4 regions of the Desulfotomaculum defluvii genome follow, and region 4 is predicted to be linked to each of the others. Evidence: riboswitches for the same ligand, from Rfam matches in the RefSeq annotation. Region 4 holds a riboswitch; each other region holds the start of a gene.
What was found. Region 4 has a riboswitch for cyclic di-AMP ahead of eam (glutamate 2,3-aminomutase). Riboswitches for the same ligand answer to the same signal wherever they lie in the genome.
Positions count from the first base shown of each region.

Region 1 (3,796 bases), on a different contig from region 4:
CTTAAATGGATATATTAAAATATTGAAAGCGGAGTAGTAAAGAAAAAACTAATCGGCATTTGAGGAAGGACAATGTATGGTACAAGCTGAAAATGATAAAGCACAGTTATCTGGAAGAGAAGGTTTTGGAACTACATTAGGTGTCATAGCTGCAACCCTAGGCTCTGCAGTAGGACTTGGTAATATTTGGAAATTTCCTTATATTGCGGGTGAAAATGGTGGAGCCGCTTTTATTCTAATTTATCTTGCTTGTGTTTGTTTTATTGGCTTACCCGTTATGATTTCGGAATTTATTATTGGCCGAAGGGCTAACGCAACAAGTGTAGGGGCTTTTAAAAAATTAACACCAGGCACTCCCTGGTTTCTAACGGGATTGTCTGGTGTGATTTGCGCTTTCTTTATAATGTTTTACTATACCTCAGTGGCCGGTTGGGTTTTTGCTTACATTTTTAAAGCCCTTAACGGAAATATTGTAACTGGTGATCCTAAAATCGCCGAACAGATCTTTTCAGGATTTATTACCAGTGTTTGGCCGCCCTTAATCTGGCAGTGGATTGTGCTGTTTGTTACTGGGGCTATCATTTTAGCCGGAGTTAAAAATGGTATCGAACGAATAACCAAGACGCTATTACCCATTCTCTTTATTTTATTAATTATTTGTGTAGTACGAGCCCTAACTCTGCCTGGTGCTGCCGAAGGGATAGTTTTTTTATTTCGACCTGATTTTTCGAAAATTACCGAGGTAACTATTTTAGCAGCCATGGGTTTAGCTTTTTTTAAGCTTTCTGTTGGGTTAGGTGTTATGACCACCTATGGTAGCTATATTGGAAAAAGTGAAAATTTGATAGGGACTGGGATAAAGGTTGTTTTGGCAGATACACTTGTTTCCGTGCTGGCAGGCATGGCAATTTTTCCGGCAGTTTTTGCCTTCGGATTTAGTCCTGCTATGGGACCTTCTTTACTTTTTATTACTATTCCAATGGTTTTTAACTCCATGCCCTTTGGTCAGCTATTTTTAATTGTTTTCTTTGTTCTGGCCTCCATCGCTGCTATGGGCGCAATGATTTCTCTTTATAATTCCCCTGTGGCTTACCTAACAGAAGAAAGAGGTTGGTCTAGAATAACAGCAACTATATTTACAGGATTACTCATGGCAACGGTTGGGGGTACGGCGACCCTTTCCAATAGTCTGTTGGCCGATGTAAAGATATTTAACATGAACTTATTTAATTTTTATGGCTATCTAACTGATAATTTGATGATGCCTATTACTGGTTTGTTCATTGCTATTTTTGCAGGCTGGAAACTTACTAGGAGGGCGGTATTTGATGAAGTCACGAATTCTGGAAGTCTAAATAATAGATCAACCATAAGTTTTTACCTTTCTGCCATCCGCTATGTTTCCCCCATAGCCATTGTAATCATTATTCTAAATGGCTTAGGGTTTATTAAAATATAGTATTTTTCTCAAAATCCTCACCTTAACTAGGTGAGGATTTTTTTATACTTTGAAAATAAAATTCAAGAAATCCTGCGGTGACCCGTTGAGCCCGTTGCAGCAAAATCCCTGCAACCCTTTCAACTGGCACTTTTCCCTTGTGCTGAACTAATTCGGGTAGGTAATGGGAGGAGATCCTGGCATTTTCCTTTACCCAGCCACAGGCATGGGTTGAAACGTGATAAATGCCTTCTAACCTAACCACAAAGTCGTGGTAGTTTTCCCGGGACCAATCTTCAAAAAATTTATGACCACTAAGTACCAGACCACAGGCATGATGGGGCACACACAAGTCCTGCAAAATATGGCAGGCAGCACCTAAATAAAAAATAGATTTTTCCGGGCAGCCGGATCGCCAATATCTAATAGCACGTTCAAAGTAATACTGACATTCTGTCGGAGCATCAGGTCCATGCCAGAGCCCAGTATTCTTGGCATGAATGTAATAATGACTAATATTTTTAAAGCCCTGATCACTCCATTGGGATCCTCTGTTTAATATCTCCAAATGGGATTGCAACAATCGTCCTTCACTGTTCAAGCCGTCTTTCTTTAATATTTCAATGGCTTGTTGATTGCAAAAATCATGGGTATTGCGTGGCCTATCTGTTTTTATAATGACCTGAAAAGGTAAGGTTAAGGATAGCATGACCTTGGCACAATTCCAGGTGGCATGGGTTAAAGTCATAAAGTGTTCACCTGATTAAAGTTAATGAATAATATAAATGCTCAAAAACATTATTTCCATTCTTAAGGTAAAATATGAAAATAGTGGTGAACAGTAGGCGGGACTTAAGACTCAATCAGTCATTTTGACAAAAAAGTATTAACTTTTGGCAGGAAACTGGAAACATTCGCCGAATTTGTTAATAAAATATGAAAAACGCCTAATTTCATTGAAAACGGGGGAACCGTTCTAGTGGGGTGAACTACCTTTGGTAGCGGGTGAACTTTCTACCCGAATCCGTCAGCTAACTCCGTAGGCGTAGAAAGTGGGGATAACATCATTGTCGTTGCTTAAAAAGATGGTAGTTCTGGCCGCCTCTGTGTGCCTGGCCACAGTGGTCTGGACTGGTGCTGCAGATGCAGCCCAGGTGACTGTACAAAAGGGTGATACCTTGTGGACCATAGCTAATCGTAACGGAACATCGGTGGAGAACGTTAAACAACTGAATAAATTGAGTAGTGATAATTTACAAATTGGTCAGGTCTTAGAGGTCCCTGATCCATCAACTAATCAAGCAGTGAGACCTCGCACAGAAGAATCCCAGACTTCTTCTAGGGGTGTTGTAGACCGTGCCATAGCTGTTTTGGATTATGCCAAGCAGTATATCGGTGTAGGATACCGTTCTGGTGGAGAAAGCCCTGCAGGCTTTGATTGCTCGGGTTATGTACGTTATGTCTTTAAAAACTTCGGTTTTGATTTAGTTCATACCGCTGCAGGTCAATATAATGCAGGTATGGCCATTAGTAAAGGTAATTTACGTCCTGGTGATCTAGTGTTCTTTAATACTGGTGGGTATGGGATTAACCATTCTGGTATTTATATAGGGAACAGTCAATTTATTCATGCATCTTCCTCCCGCGGTATTCGTATCGATTCTTTGTCCGATAAATACTGGTCTCCCAAGTATCGCGGTGCCAACAGAATATTAAAGTAAATAGGAAAAGCCCTGGATGTGGTGATCCGGGGCTTTTTTATGGTAAATTTAGTTTTCAGCCACCAGCCTTCAGTTATAAGAGAACCTTGGTAAGAGTGTGCCATGAACCATGGCCAGTCGAAACGAAAAGGCACCCCACAGGGTGCCTTTGTCAGTTTAATCTTCAAAAGTAAATTCTATGGCGTCATCTTCCTCAATTTCGAAGCCCTTAACGATATCTTCTTCAAACCAGACAGTGTATTCTTCACCATCTTCTAAGCTGTCATCATTGTCCAGGGTAAGGGTTAACTTACTGCCGCTGATACTGGCAGCATCAATATCCAGTTCGGTATTCCCATCCATTACATGAATTCCGTCACCATTGGTGGAGAAATCAGTACCCTTATTAATTGTCTGGTTAAATTTAATAACAACTGTGGTATCATTGGATGCTGATACCTCATCTACATCTAATTCAACAGCCTCGGAGATAAAGGACCATTCTCCTTTTTTAATTCCATCGAAGGTATTGTCATCTTCATCAGCTTCTACAAGAATACCGCTATTAAAGGTAATACAATACCTAGTGTTGGCATCAAGTTCCTCATTGTCATCCAATTTAACCACCAGTTCGTCCTCATTTTTGGTGAAGACAACG
Region 1 covers NZ_BAAHYV010000006.1:626,490-630,285, forward strand. Annotated here, with positions in the region: gene ACYQ03_RS05730 (sodium-dependent transporter) at 77-1,459, shown strand; gene ACYQ03_RS05735 (zinc dependent phospholipase C family protein) at 1,482-2,186, opposite strand; cyclic di-AMP (ydaO/yuaA leader) riboswitch at 2,373-2,500, shown strand; gene ACYQ03_RS05740 (C40 family peptidase) at 2,506-3,159, shown strand; gene ACYQ03_RS05745 (S-layer homology domain-containing protein) at 3,316-3,796, opposite strand, start outside.
Region 1: linked by a shared signal. The riboswitch ahead of ACYQ03_RS05740 (C40 family peptidase) and the one ahead of eam (glutamate 2,3-aminomutase) in region 4 are both predicted to bind cyclic di-AMP.

Region 2 (3,796 bases), on a different contig from region 4:
TACCCATAAACAGCGCATAAAACACTGATAGGAGACATTACAACACTGTGCCAAAGATACATATAAAATCAAAGTTACCCGCTGCAATTAGCAACGGGTATGCTGTTAGATTAAAAACCTGCCTGTTTAATGACTTCTTTTAGTACCTGTGCAGAATTCCTTAAGGCTGCTTCCTCTTCCTCTGTCATACTTATGGTAAGTACCTTTTCCCGCCCGAAACCACTTACAATTGAAGGCAAACTGAGACAGCAATCTTGAATTCCATAGACATCATTTACCATCCCCGATACCGTTAAGATTGAATTTTCATCCCTTAAAATTGTTTCACAAATCCTTTTAATGGATACCGCTATGGCATAATAAGTGGCCCCCTTTCGTTGAATAATCTCATAGGCTGCGGTACTCACCCGCCTAGCTATTTCATTCCTACAGATAGGCTTCAAACCCCGTAGCTTAGAAAATTGCTCTAATGGGATTCCTGCCACATCAGCTGTACTCCATATGGGTACTTCCGAATCTCCATGCTCACCGACAATATAAGCATGAACATTTCTCGGATCCACATTACAATAATCTGCCACTTCTGCCCTAAATCTTGAGGTATCTAAAACTGTACCTGAGCCAAATATTTGGTTAAAAGGTAGACCAGATATTTTTAAGGCTACATAGGTTAAAACATCAACCGGATTAGCCACAATTAAATAAATGGCGTTAGGACAATATTTTAATAGCTGAGGCAAACTTTCCTTTAAGATATTGACATTCTTGTGTACTAAATCCAATCGAGTTTCACCAGGTTTTTGATTAGCTCCGGCTGTAAATACAATAATATTTGAATCCTGACAATCTTCAAAAGAACCTGCATATACATTCGTCGGCTTAATAAAGGCAGCAGCATCCCCTAGATCCATTGCCTCTCCCTCTGCCTTTGCTCGATTGATATCAACCAACACAAGGTCACTGGCAAGCCCACTGGACATGATAGAAAATGCTGCAGATGACCCTACAAGCCCAGCACCAATGATTGCTATTTTAGCTCCCTTACTTAATTTCACCATTATTCACCTCTGGATAAATTCTTATTACGTGTAGTTTAGTATCTCCAGTAAGTAAATACCTATGTCCCTTTTATTTTCCAAATTTTGTGGATAGACGTAATCTTGGAAAACATGTACAATAGTTTGTAACAAATTTAACTAGGCCGAATCTCCGATATTCCGGAGTACGGGGGATAAAATCTATGGGGTGAATCCGCAATTTTTATGGAGGTGTTTAAAAATGCGGTAGGGTGCCCTCAACCCGAACCCGTCAACTAACCTCGAAGGCCAAAGGAGGGCAAAAAGTACATATGAAGTTTTCTGACCGCTTTAAACGGGGCCTTGTAGCTATAGGCCTATTAGCTTTGCTCATGCCATCCACAGCCTTAGCTTATCAGTATACAGTAGTACCTGGTGACTCTCTTAATTCGATTAGTGAAAAAGTAGGCATTAGCGTTGACCAAATCAAGTCTGCCAATGGTCTTTCCAGCGATATCCTTGACCCTGGATATGTTCTCTCCATACCAAGTGATAAGACCTCAGTCGTTGCCCCTAGCTCTCCGGCAAAACCTACTGGGACGAGCTATACTGTAAAAGCTGGTGACAGTCTTTATGCCATTGCCCAAAAATTTGGTATAAGCTTAGCCTCGTTAATGCAGGCCAATGGCCTTAGTAATTCTCTTATACACCCTGGGTATCAACTTTCTATTCCCGGGGCAAATACCAGGAGTAACACACCTCTGGCTGCTACCGTAAGTCGCAGTGCTCAAAGGCCAGTTATTTCCTACACTGATCAAGATCTGGATCTATTAGCGCGTCTTGTCACTGCTGAAGCAGGAGGAGAGCCACTGGAAGCCCAGATCGGCGTAGCAGCAGTTGTTATAAACAGAGTGCAAAGTTCAATTTTTCCCAATACTATTCGCGACGTAATCTATGCCCCAAACCAATTCTCTCCAGTTAGAAACAATTGGATAAATAAACCTGCCACATCTAATGCCATAAAGGCTGCTCAAGCTGCATTACAGGGTAGTGATCCTACTAACGGTGCATTGTATTTCTTTGATCGCTCAGCCACCAATTCCTTCCTTCTTTCCCTACCTGTATCTGCTAATTATGGCAAAATGGTTTATGCAATGGCTAAATAGTAGCAATTAAAATACTAAAATGAATAGAATTACAACACGCACTGACTCTGCCAGTGCGTGTTTATTTCTGCATAAAGTGAATATTTTTATATGTTTCCGCATTTTCCATAGGTAATGTAAGAGCTGCTTCTAAGGGCAAATGATCTGAGGCCAGCGTTTGAAAAACCTTTACTGATAAAACGCTCCATTCAGAAGACACAAAAATGTAATCGATTTGTTCCTTTGGATCTTGAGAAGGATAGGTTTTTTTCAGCCCCTCCATCCCAGAAGCATCTCTTAGAACAGTGGTAAGTAAAAGGTACTCTTCAGATGTAGGATCATTATTAAAATCCCCCACTAAAATATGGGGATATGGACATTTTTGAATGATATCTAAAATCTCCCTCACCTGATCTAACCGCTCTTCGCGATTTAAACCTAGGTGAGTACAAAAAATGCATATCTTTCTATGTTTTAAATTAATAATTGCTTCTAGCAAACCCCTTTGTTCCCCTTTACAAGGCAACATATACTGCCTGTACATGAGAACTGGCCAATGAGAAAGAATGGCATTTCCGTACTGGGCAACCCCCCAGTTTAAATTGGGTCCATAAACCCAGTGTTTCCTTAATAGTTGCCCCAGTACCTTTGCCTGATGCATAAAATGGCTGCGCGGCATATGTTTATCCACTTCTTGCAAACCGATCAGCTGTCCTCCTGTATAAGCCAAGGTTTTGGCAATTCGGTGAATATCAACTGTTCCATTCACCCCCTGGGCATGACGTATATTATAGCTAACGACCAAGATTTGAAACAACCTAATGTCACCTCCATTAGCTAAGAAAATGACCGTATTTTATCACTTTTCGATTGAAATTTAATATATCACTTAAATAGCTCATCATTCCTCGTACGTTTAAATCAGGTGGTATATTTGCCGCTTTATTGGCCAGTTTTTTTAATCCCTTATCAATTCCCTTCAATAAGAAACCTTCTTGGGCTGCTAAGGGACTTATTAGCTGATTATCATCACCAATTAATCCTCTATCCGGGAGCAACATTAAGTTCCGATAAAGCATAAACTGGGCTACCTGTTCCCATGCTTTAGATGGGAAACCGACTACGGTAATGTTTCCATCATCCCAAGTTATATCCATTGTAATTAGACATATTTCTAGAGCCTTGTTAATGATCAAATTCCATTCTAAGTGGTACTCCACTTCCTCCCCCATTGCACGACGTTCAGCATATCGCGCCATTTCTTTTTTAATGGCGGGTACCACTAAAAAAACGGTATCCGCCAACGTTCCTATAATCTCCGGATAAATAATAGCTCCACCCATAGCCCTCCCCCATAATGACGGGTTCTTAATTATCAATCATCTAATTAGAATATGCTATGCGTACAGATGTCTGTATGCTACTTTTTGTCTGTGTAACATATCTTTCGCTGCTGTTCTCAGAAAACAGACATTCTCTTCTACTGAACTTTCTTCCTAAATAAAAAAGTTGGAAACTATTTTCCAACTTAATAATCGTATTATGCTCCATTTGCTTTTCTTAAAGCCGCATAAAATTTGTAGCAGCAGCCAATCTTAATTTTATTTTCACCTTCACCAATTCTAATCAATTGGA
Region 2 covers NZ_BAAHYV010000006.1:576,039-579,834, reverse strand. Annotated here, with positions in the region: gene ACYQ03_RS05480 (L-lactate dehydrogenase) at 111-1,058, opposite strand; cyclic di-AMP (ydaO/yuaA leader) riboswitch at 1,190-1,341, shown strand; gene ACYQ03_RS05475 (cell wall hydrolase) at 1,349-2,182, shown strand; gene ACYQ03_RS05470 (endonuclease/exonuclease/phosphatase family protein) at 2,244-2,978, opposite strand; gene ACYQ03_RS05465 (hypothetical protein) at 2,995-3,504, opposite strand; gene ACYQ03_RS05460 (hypothetical protein) at 3,702-3,796, opposite strand, start outside.
Region 2: linked by a shared signal. The riboswitch ahead of ACYQ03_RS05475 (cell wall hydrolase) and the one ahead of eam (glutamate 2,3-aminomutase) in region 4 are both predicted to bind cyclic di-AMP.

Region 3 (3,796 bases), on a different contig from region 4:
TGGCCACTGGTATGGTCTGCAAGGAGGAGGGTTATATCCTTACTGATATTACCTTACCGAGACTTGTATATCAGTTGTTTACTGCACAAGCCTTAAGGGTTCATCGGATATTTGAGCATCATAAAACCATCTCAGTAATGGTCAAAATTAGAGACAGTATAGGTGGTAATATCAATAGTAAAGAGGGCTTCTCTAAGAAATTTACCAGGGAAGATCAAAACAAAATGTCTAAGGGGAATTTAGTTGCTAAGAGAATTATTGAGCATGCTGGAGCAAAGAGAATTTTTCGTAGTGCTTGGACTGCTGCCCATCCCGGTGGGTCAGTAAGGATTGGTGAGGTGGTTGACTCAAACCTGCAAACAGAGTACAAAAACCTCTATGTATGTGATTGCTCCGTCATTCCAACAGAGTGGGGCTTACCTCCTACCTTTACTTTACTATCACTGGCCAGGAGGTTATCCAAACATTTAATCAAAACAGATGTCTGACCCTAGATAACAGATAAGGAGAAACAATGAACAATTATAAAATGCTAATTCAATATGATGGTGGACGTTATAAGGGCTGGCAAAGGCTCAAGAATGGAGAAAATACAATTCAGGGGAAAATAGAAAGTGTATTAGCGGAGATGGTGGGCAGAGAAATCGAGATTACTGGCTGTAGCAGAACTGATGCTGGTGTACATGCCCTTGCACAAATTGCCAATTTTAAAATCAATGAGAATCTGTCGGAATCTGAGGTCAAAAACTATTTAAATAGATATTTACCCCGGGATATTAGCATTAGGGAGGTAACTATAGTTCCTGAGAACTTTCATGCCCGATATCATGCCAAGGGTAAAACCTACTTATATAGGATCTGGAACGAGGAATACCCCAATCCTTTCATGCGAAAGTATAGTATGCATATCGAGAAAAAGCTGAATACCATCCGCATGAAAAAAGCAGGTCAATATTTTATTGGCGTACATGATTTTACTGCCTTTTCCAATGCCAAGTCTAAGAAGAAGTCAATGGTACGTGAAATATATTCTATTGATTTAGATGAAGATGCCGGTTTAATTGAAATTAGAGTGTGTGGTAATGGATTCCTTTATAATATGGTTAGAAAGATTGTTGGATCCTTAATAGAAGTTGGGTTGGATAAAATCAATGCAGAAGATATACTCAAAATCTTAGATGCAAAAGAACGGAATCAAACTGGTGGCATTGCCGATGCAAGTGGGCTGTTCCTGGAGAAGATTGATTATTAAGGCTTATTCAATATGAATCAGTAGTAAAACCCCTAAAATCAGTACCATTTGCAGATGTCTACGTCGAAAAGTTTTGTAAGATAGCATAACTGAAGCAATACAGATGGCTAGTAACATCAACCAAAGCAAATAGCCCCAACTAGTTTCTGCCAATATTGACAAACGGTTACTCTGTCCCATAACTGGTATAAGGAGGTTTGTGGTGGCTAGGGTACCATGTAGGAATAATGCAGTTAATGCAGTCCAGCCGAAGTATTTGTGATTTTTCTTAAAAAATAACATGAGTTGGTTGTCTATTTTTCCCTTGCTAGAAAACTTCGCTAAACAAGCACTTAATAAAATAAGTCCAAGCCAACCTGTTAACTCAATTACTCCACCCATAGTTATCCCTTCCTTTTATTAGTTTTACCCTTGGTTATTTGGCAGCCAACACTGCGAATTGGAGGCCACAACTTATTTATAATATATATATTCGGTATTTTAAAAAATAGGAGTCCTTTATCCTGAAGGAAGCTCGATCTACCAAGAGCAGATAAATAAGGGAGTTCCTTACAGATGAAGAAACTCCCTTAAATATTAAATTCTGGTTAATAGGAAAAGGTAAAACTATCCCGCACCATACTTACCGGACGGGCTTGGAGAAATTTATTGGGTACCCAAGACTCAAAGAAATAGAGGGCTCCTTTGGTGGGGTCTACCCCGCTTAAGGCTTCTTTGGCCGCCCGTATGGCATCCGGTGAAGCCTTCACATTGATCCAGCCGTTTAACACTGGTTCAAATTGATAATGACCATTTTCTACCTGGTAAACAACTTTGGCTATGCTGTTGGGGAACAGGTTACTTTTTACTCTATTTAAAACCACTGCACCCACAGCTACCTTTGTGAGATAAGATTCCGAGTCTGCTTCAGCGGTGATTAAGCGGGCCAGAAGGTCCAAATCTCCGGCGGAGAATTTAGTGCCAGCTCGGTCAATTGAAGAACCTCTACTTACTGTTCCCTGGACTACGGGTATCCTCAATACCTGGCCAGGGTAAATGGTAGTAGAGCTAGACAGCTTGTTTGCACGTAAAATCTCCTGGTAGGGCAGGTTCAATCTTTTTCCGATAAGAAAAAGGCTGTCCCCCTTTTGTACTGTATATGTTTGGTCGGGGACTTGCAGCTTCTGGCCGGGATAAAGCATATCACTTTTTAATTGATTAGTTGATTTTAATTTATCTACCTGGGTACCGTAATGTTGAGCGATGAGATAAAGGGTATCACCCTGAGCCACGGTATGTTCGGCAGCTGTAGCAAAGGTAGTGGCAAAGGCCAAGGAACCGAATAAGGTTAAAGAAAGCAAAATTCTACGCAAAAACAAATAATACACCCTCCTTTGGCCTGCGGGGTTAGTTGACGGGCTTGGGTTGAGGGTCCCCATCCTGAATCTGCTATAAGCCACCTCCATCAATAGGACTCGCCCCAGAATTTGATCCCCCGTGTTCCAAAAAAAGAAACTTCGGCCATATTTTTTATTACTTACATTAATTCGTATCTAAAACCATTATTTGAGGGGGTAAATACCATGGTAAGTATTAGCAGTTTCTTTAGTGCAGTAACCTCCAAACAGGGCTTTTGAATAGTCCTGTTTGGTGTGGTCGTTAAACTAAATAAAATTTTATGAGGAAACTAGAATACCTTAAAAATGTCTAAGATTTTACGTATAATAATTTAAAAAATGTATAAAAAAGGAGTTTCCTATGTTTAAATTTAAAAAAATATTTATTTGCCTGCTTTTAATCATGACTCTTATGGGGTGCCAGAATAACGAGAATAAAGTAATTTCTCAAACCCAAGGTGATCCCCAGCCACAGGCTGCTCAGACCTCTGAGACTGTTGATCCATCAATAAACAACGTCTTTGATCCATTGAAGACAAAAGTAGGAGATAGTGTAGCTGGTTTGAAAGTAAAGGCTATTACATACAATAAGGATTATCCTAGCAAAGATTATCCTGCAGAGGTTGAATTCAGTGGTAAAATTCAACTAACTGGTAATCTAATTTACCATGATGAAAAGGATGAATTTTTACCAGATTGTCTTACCTTCGATGTTAGTGAGGAAAGTATAAAGAATATTCCTAGGCTAACTTACGATGAAAGAAAATACTGGTTTGCCTTTAGTGACCAAGATAAGGCAGCAGAAATTTTGGGTAAGAAAAATATAAATAATTTAACCATTATTGTTAATGATTACAAGGTTTGGTATGCCCACACAGAAGTATGTGATCTAGCAAATATTGTCGAAGTAATAAAAAAGTAATGACTTACCACCCAAGTGTTGATTCCAAGTATGTTTATGAAAGGCTCCGGTTTTCAACTGGGGTCGTTTATTTGATCAAGCTAAAGGCTTAAATTTAAAAGCTATAAAGAAAGGGAGTATCGCTTTATGATATGCTCCCCCTATGGTAGACAGGTTAAATAATAAAAACCTTCTACTGTGGGGGGAGACATAAGTAATTGGCGACTCTCTTTTTTCTTGTATACCACCTTGTAAATATGGAGGACA
Region 3 covers NZ_BAAHYV010000001.1:101,876-105,671, reverse strand. Annotated here, with positions in the region: gene ACYQ03_RS00500 (GMC family oxidoreductase N-terminal domain-containing protein) at 1-488, shown strand, start outside; gene truA (tRNA pseudouridine(38-40) synthase TruA) at 515-1,252, shown strand; gene ACYQ03_RS00490 (iron reductase) at 1,256-1,633, opposite strand; gene ACYQ03_RS00485 (cell wall hydrolase) at 1,840-2,610, opposite strand; cyclic di-AMP (ydaO/yuaA leader) riboswitch at 2,612-2,764, opposite strand; gene ACYQ03_RS00480 (hypothetical protein) at 2,990-3,550, shown strand.
Region 3: linked by a shared signal. The riboswitch ahead of ACYQ03_RS00485 (cell wall hydrolase) and the one ahead of eam (glutamate 2,3-aminomutase) in region 4 are both predicted to bind cyclic di-AMP.

Region 4 (3,796 bases):
GCCAGGAGAAGAGGAAAATAAGCTGTTTCAACTGGCTGATCAAGTAAGACAGAAATATTTAGGTAATGAGGTGCATCTTAGAGGAATTATAGAATTTTCTAATTTTTGTCGTAATGATTGTTTCTATTGTGGTCTAAGGAGAAGTAATAAGCAAATTCAAAGATATCGCATACCCATAGAAGAAATTATTGAAACAGCCAAATATGCTGCGGAACTGGGCTATGGTACCATTGTTTTGCAATCCGGCGAAGATCTTCATTATAGTGGTCAAGAACTGGCAGAGATTATCAGACAGGTTAAGAAGGTAGGTGGTTTTGCCATTACAGCCTGTGTGGGAGAACGTACCTGGGAAGATTATACCCTTATGAAAGAAGCGGGTGCGGATCGCTACTTACTAAAACATGAAACCGCCGATCCAATTTTGTTTTCCCAGCTTCGTCCTGAAACTACCCTAAAGGAAAGAATTAAAGGGATTCAGTGGCTAAAGGAATTAGGTTATCAAGTAGGTTCTGGTAATATTGTGGGATTGCCTGGCCAAACAATAGAAACACTGGTAGAGGATATTCTTTTATTAAGGGATTTAGATGTAGAAATGGCAGGTATTGGACCCTTCATACCGCATCATCAAACACCCCTTGGGAACAACAGTCCTGGGGATCTTAGCTTAACCTTAAAAACCCTTGCGGTGACTCGACTGGTACTTCCCCAAACCCATTTGCCTGCCACTACTGCAGTGGGAACCTTACACCCTGAGGGACGCAAACTGGCCCTTGCCAGTGGAGCAAATGTTATTATGCCGAACTTATCCCCGGTAAGTTACCGGGAGAAATATCAAATATATCCGGATAAAGCCGGCAGTAGAGAAAAACCCACTGAGTCCCATGCAAAGATTACTTCTTTAATAAAAGAAGTAGGAAGAAGTGTTAGTACAGGGCGGGGCGATAGCCCGAAGGATAAATTTAAGACTTGTTAACAGTAAATTTTAGTTCCACAAGGATTGCAGTATTCTTGCAGTTTTTGTGGAATTATTATTTAGTTAGGCCTAAAAGACTTTTGCTTTTTTCTCTATGGGGTTATAATATGTACCTAATAATATATATATTTGGGGGAACTGATAGTGACAAATCAGGACTTACACCTAGCAAGGTATCTTACCATTGCTGTAGATATAGCCCAAAGAATTGTCCGGGGAGAATATCATGAAGGGCAAAAGATATTTGGTCGATCTACCTTAGCAGGAAAATATAGTGTATCACCAGAAACCATTCGACGTGCCCTATCTCTATTGCAAGAAGTGGGAATAGTTGATGTTGCACCAGGTATTGGAGTGGTGGTAAGGTCTGCTACAGAGGCTCAAAAATACCTAGATAATTTTGATCAGCGCATGGTTTTGAATAGTATCCACGAGAAACTACATGAGTTAATAAAAGAAAGAGATCGAATTAATAATGAGATTTCTAAACTATTAGAGGATTTGTTACAGCACACCTACCATTTGGAAAGTAGGTTAAATAAAATAGAAGATTGGAAGGTTTCAACAGATTCTATTTTGGTTGGTAAAACACTGGCTGAAAGTAGCCTTAAAGAAAGTAAGGTATTGGCAATTGTAAGGAAGGGACAGGAGGATATATTTAATCCAGCCTCGGATAGTCAGATTTTAGCAGGGGATATTATTACTGTATATGGGCACTTAGATCCTTCCCCCAGTGAAGGTTTAATTAGATTATAATCAGTTCTTAAAAAGGTGATCCAGTAGGAGCACCTTTATTTTTATTGCCTTAGAGGCAACTTATATGGTAAAATAAGTTGTGACAACTTACAAAATTTAGGTTGCAAACAAGCTTAATCCTATATTATTTAGGAGCGGAGGAACCGATTTTAGGGGTGAATCTGATATCTATCAGTAGGGTTTTAACCTTTCGACCCGAACCCTTCAGCTAACTTCGTAAGCTCTAAAGAAAGGGGGTTTTTCATGTCTGTTAATTTGAAGGCAAAAGAATTTAAGGCAGACCAAGAAAAAAGAAAAATTTCACTTAAAAGAGCAAAGGAGCTAAGATCCAGCATTTCAAGTTATCTAAAGAAAATGGCTCAAATCCCTAATGGCTTAGAAATTCAAGATCAGTACAACCAAGCAAAAGAGGTTCTCCTAAGGTTTTTTCAAGCAGATGAGCAGCAATGGATGGACTGGCGTTGGCAAATGGCCAACCGCATTAAAGATGTTGAAGTGCTAGGTCAGTTAGTTGATCTATCTGCCGAAGAAAAAAACGCCATTGAAAAAGTTGGGCATCAGTACCGTTGGGCTGTTTCTCCCTATTATATGGCTTTGGCAATGGTGAGTGGGTCCGGTGGCCCTGTATGGTTGCAAGCTATACCAAGTATAGAAGAAATAAAGGATCGCTATGGTGTTGAAGACCCTATGGGAGAAGAATTTACTTCACCTGTCCAAGGGGTAACTAGGCGGTACCCGGATCGCCTGATTATTAATGTAACTAATCAATGTGCTATGTACTGTAGACACTGTCAAAGACGCAGAAATATCGGGGAAATCGATGTTCATAAATCACGCAGAGTGTTAGAAGGGGCACTACAGTACATCAGAGAAAATCCTGAAATAAGGGATGTATTAATAACAGGCGGAGATGCTTTATTATTATCAAACAAGCAAATAGATTGGCTGCTAACAGAATTGGATAATATTCCCCATGTAGAGATAAAACGAATCGGAACGAGAACCCCTGTCACAATGCCACAAAGAATTACCCCAGAACTATGTACAATATTAGAAAATCATCCACCTATTTATATTAACACACAGTTTAATCATCCGTTGGAAATTACACCTGAGGCCAAAAAAGCCTGTGATATGCTTGTAAAAGCTGGTGTCGTCCTAGGCAACCAAGCTGTTCTACTTAAAAATATTAATAATCAACCTGATATTATGAAAAGGTTAAACCAGAGTCTATTAACTATTCGAGTTCGTCCCTACTATATTTTTCATGCAAAGGCAGTAAAGGGAACGAGACATTTTATTACAGGTGTTAATGATGGAATTAATATTATGGAGCAACTGAGAGGATATACGTCTGGACTTGCTGTACCCACCTACATTATTAATGCACCGAACGGTTATGGGAAAACACCTATATTACCCCAATACATTATTGAAAATAAGGATGAACAGGTAATCCTAAGAACTTGGGAAAAAAGGGTTATTCCCTATAATGTAACAGGTAAACACTAAGCTTCAAACCTGTCATGTCAATGGCAGGTGTTTTTTTGCACTTGACAAGAACATGTGTTTGGTTATAAAATAAAACTACCAAAACAAACGTTCGGGGGTGGCCAAAATTAAAAGTGCAGAAATAGTAATGGAGTATACGATGACTCATCAACTAGTATCGGAAACAACCGAAATGGACTTATATGAGGGTACCCGTCACTGGTTAGAGCGAGATGATTCTGTTGTTGCAAGAAAATTTGCCATGACGTTAATTTGTATCTCTATCTTATATTTAACTGGACAAGTATTAAGATTTTTGTTTAATTAAAGACCCTGTACAGGGTTATTTTTTTTAACCATTGCGCCATACTAACGTTATCGTAAAGTAGATAGGAGGAATCCGGTGACCAGAGTATATGTGTTGGGGGCCGGTGCTGCAGCAGCTTATAAAGGTTCATATCTCGGCGAAACAAGCCCGGTGGCCAATAATTTTTTTCAAAAGGCCATGCGGGTTATTAATATTCACCAAATAAGAGATAGGTATTATGAAGATGAAAATTTAAGTTTTAATCAAAT
Region 4 covers NZ_BAAHYV010000007.1:531,814-535,609, forward strand. Annotated here, with positions in the region: gene hydE ([FeFe] hydrogenase H-cluster radical SAM maturase HydE) at 1-973, shown strand, start outside; gene ACYQ03_RS09680 (GntR family transcriptional regulator) at 1,118-1,729, shown strand; cyclic di-AMP (ydaO/yuaA leader) riboswitch at 1,830-1,967, shown strand; gene eam (glutamate 2,3-aminomutase) at 1,973-3,241, shown strand; gene ACYQ03_RS09690 (hypothetical protein) at 3,381-3,548, shown strand; gene ACYQ03_RS09695 (hypothetical protein) at 3,624-3,796, shown strand, end outside.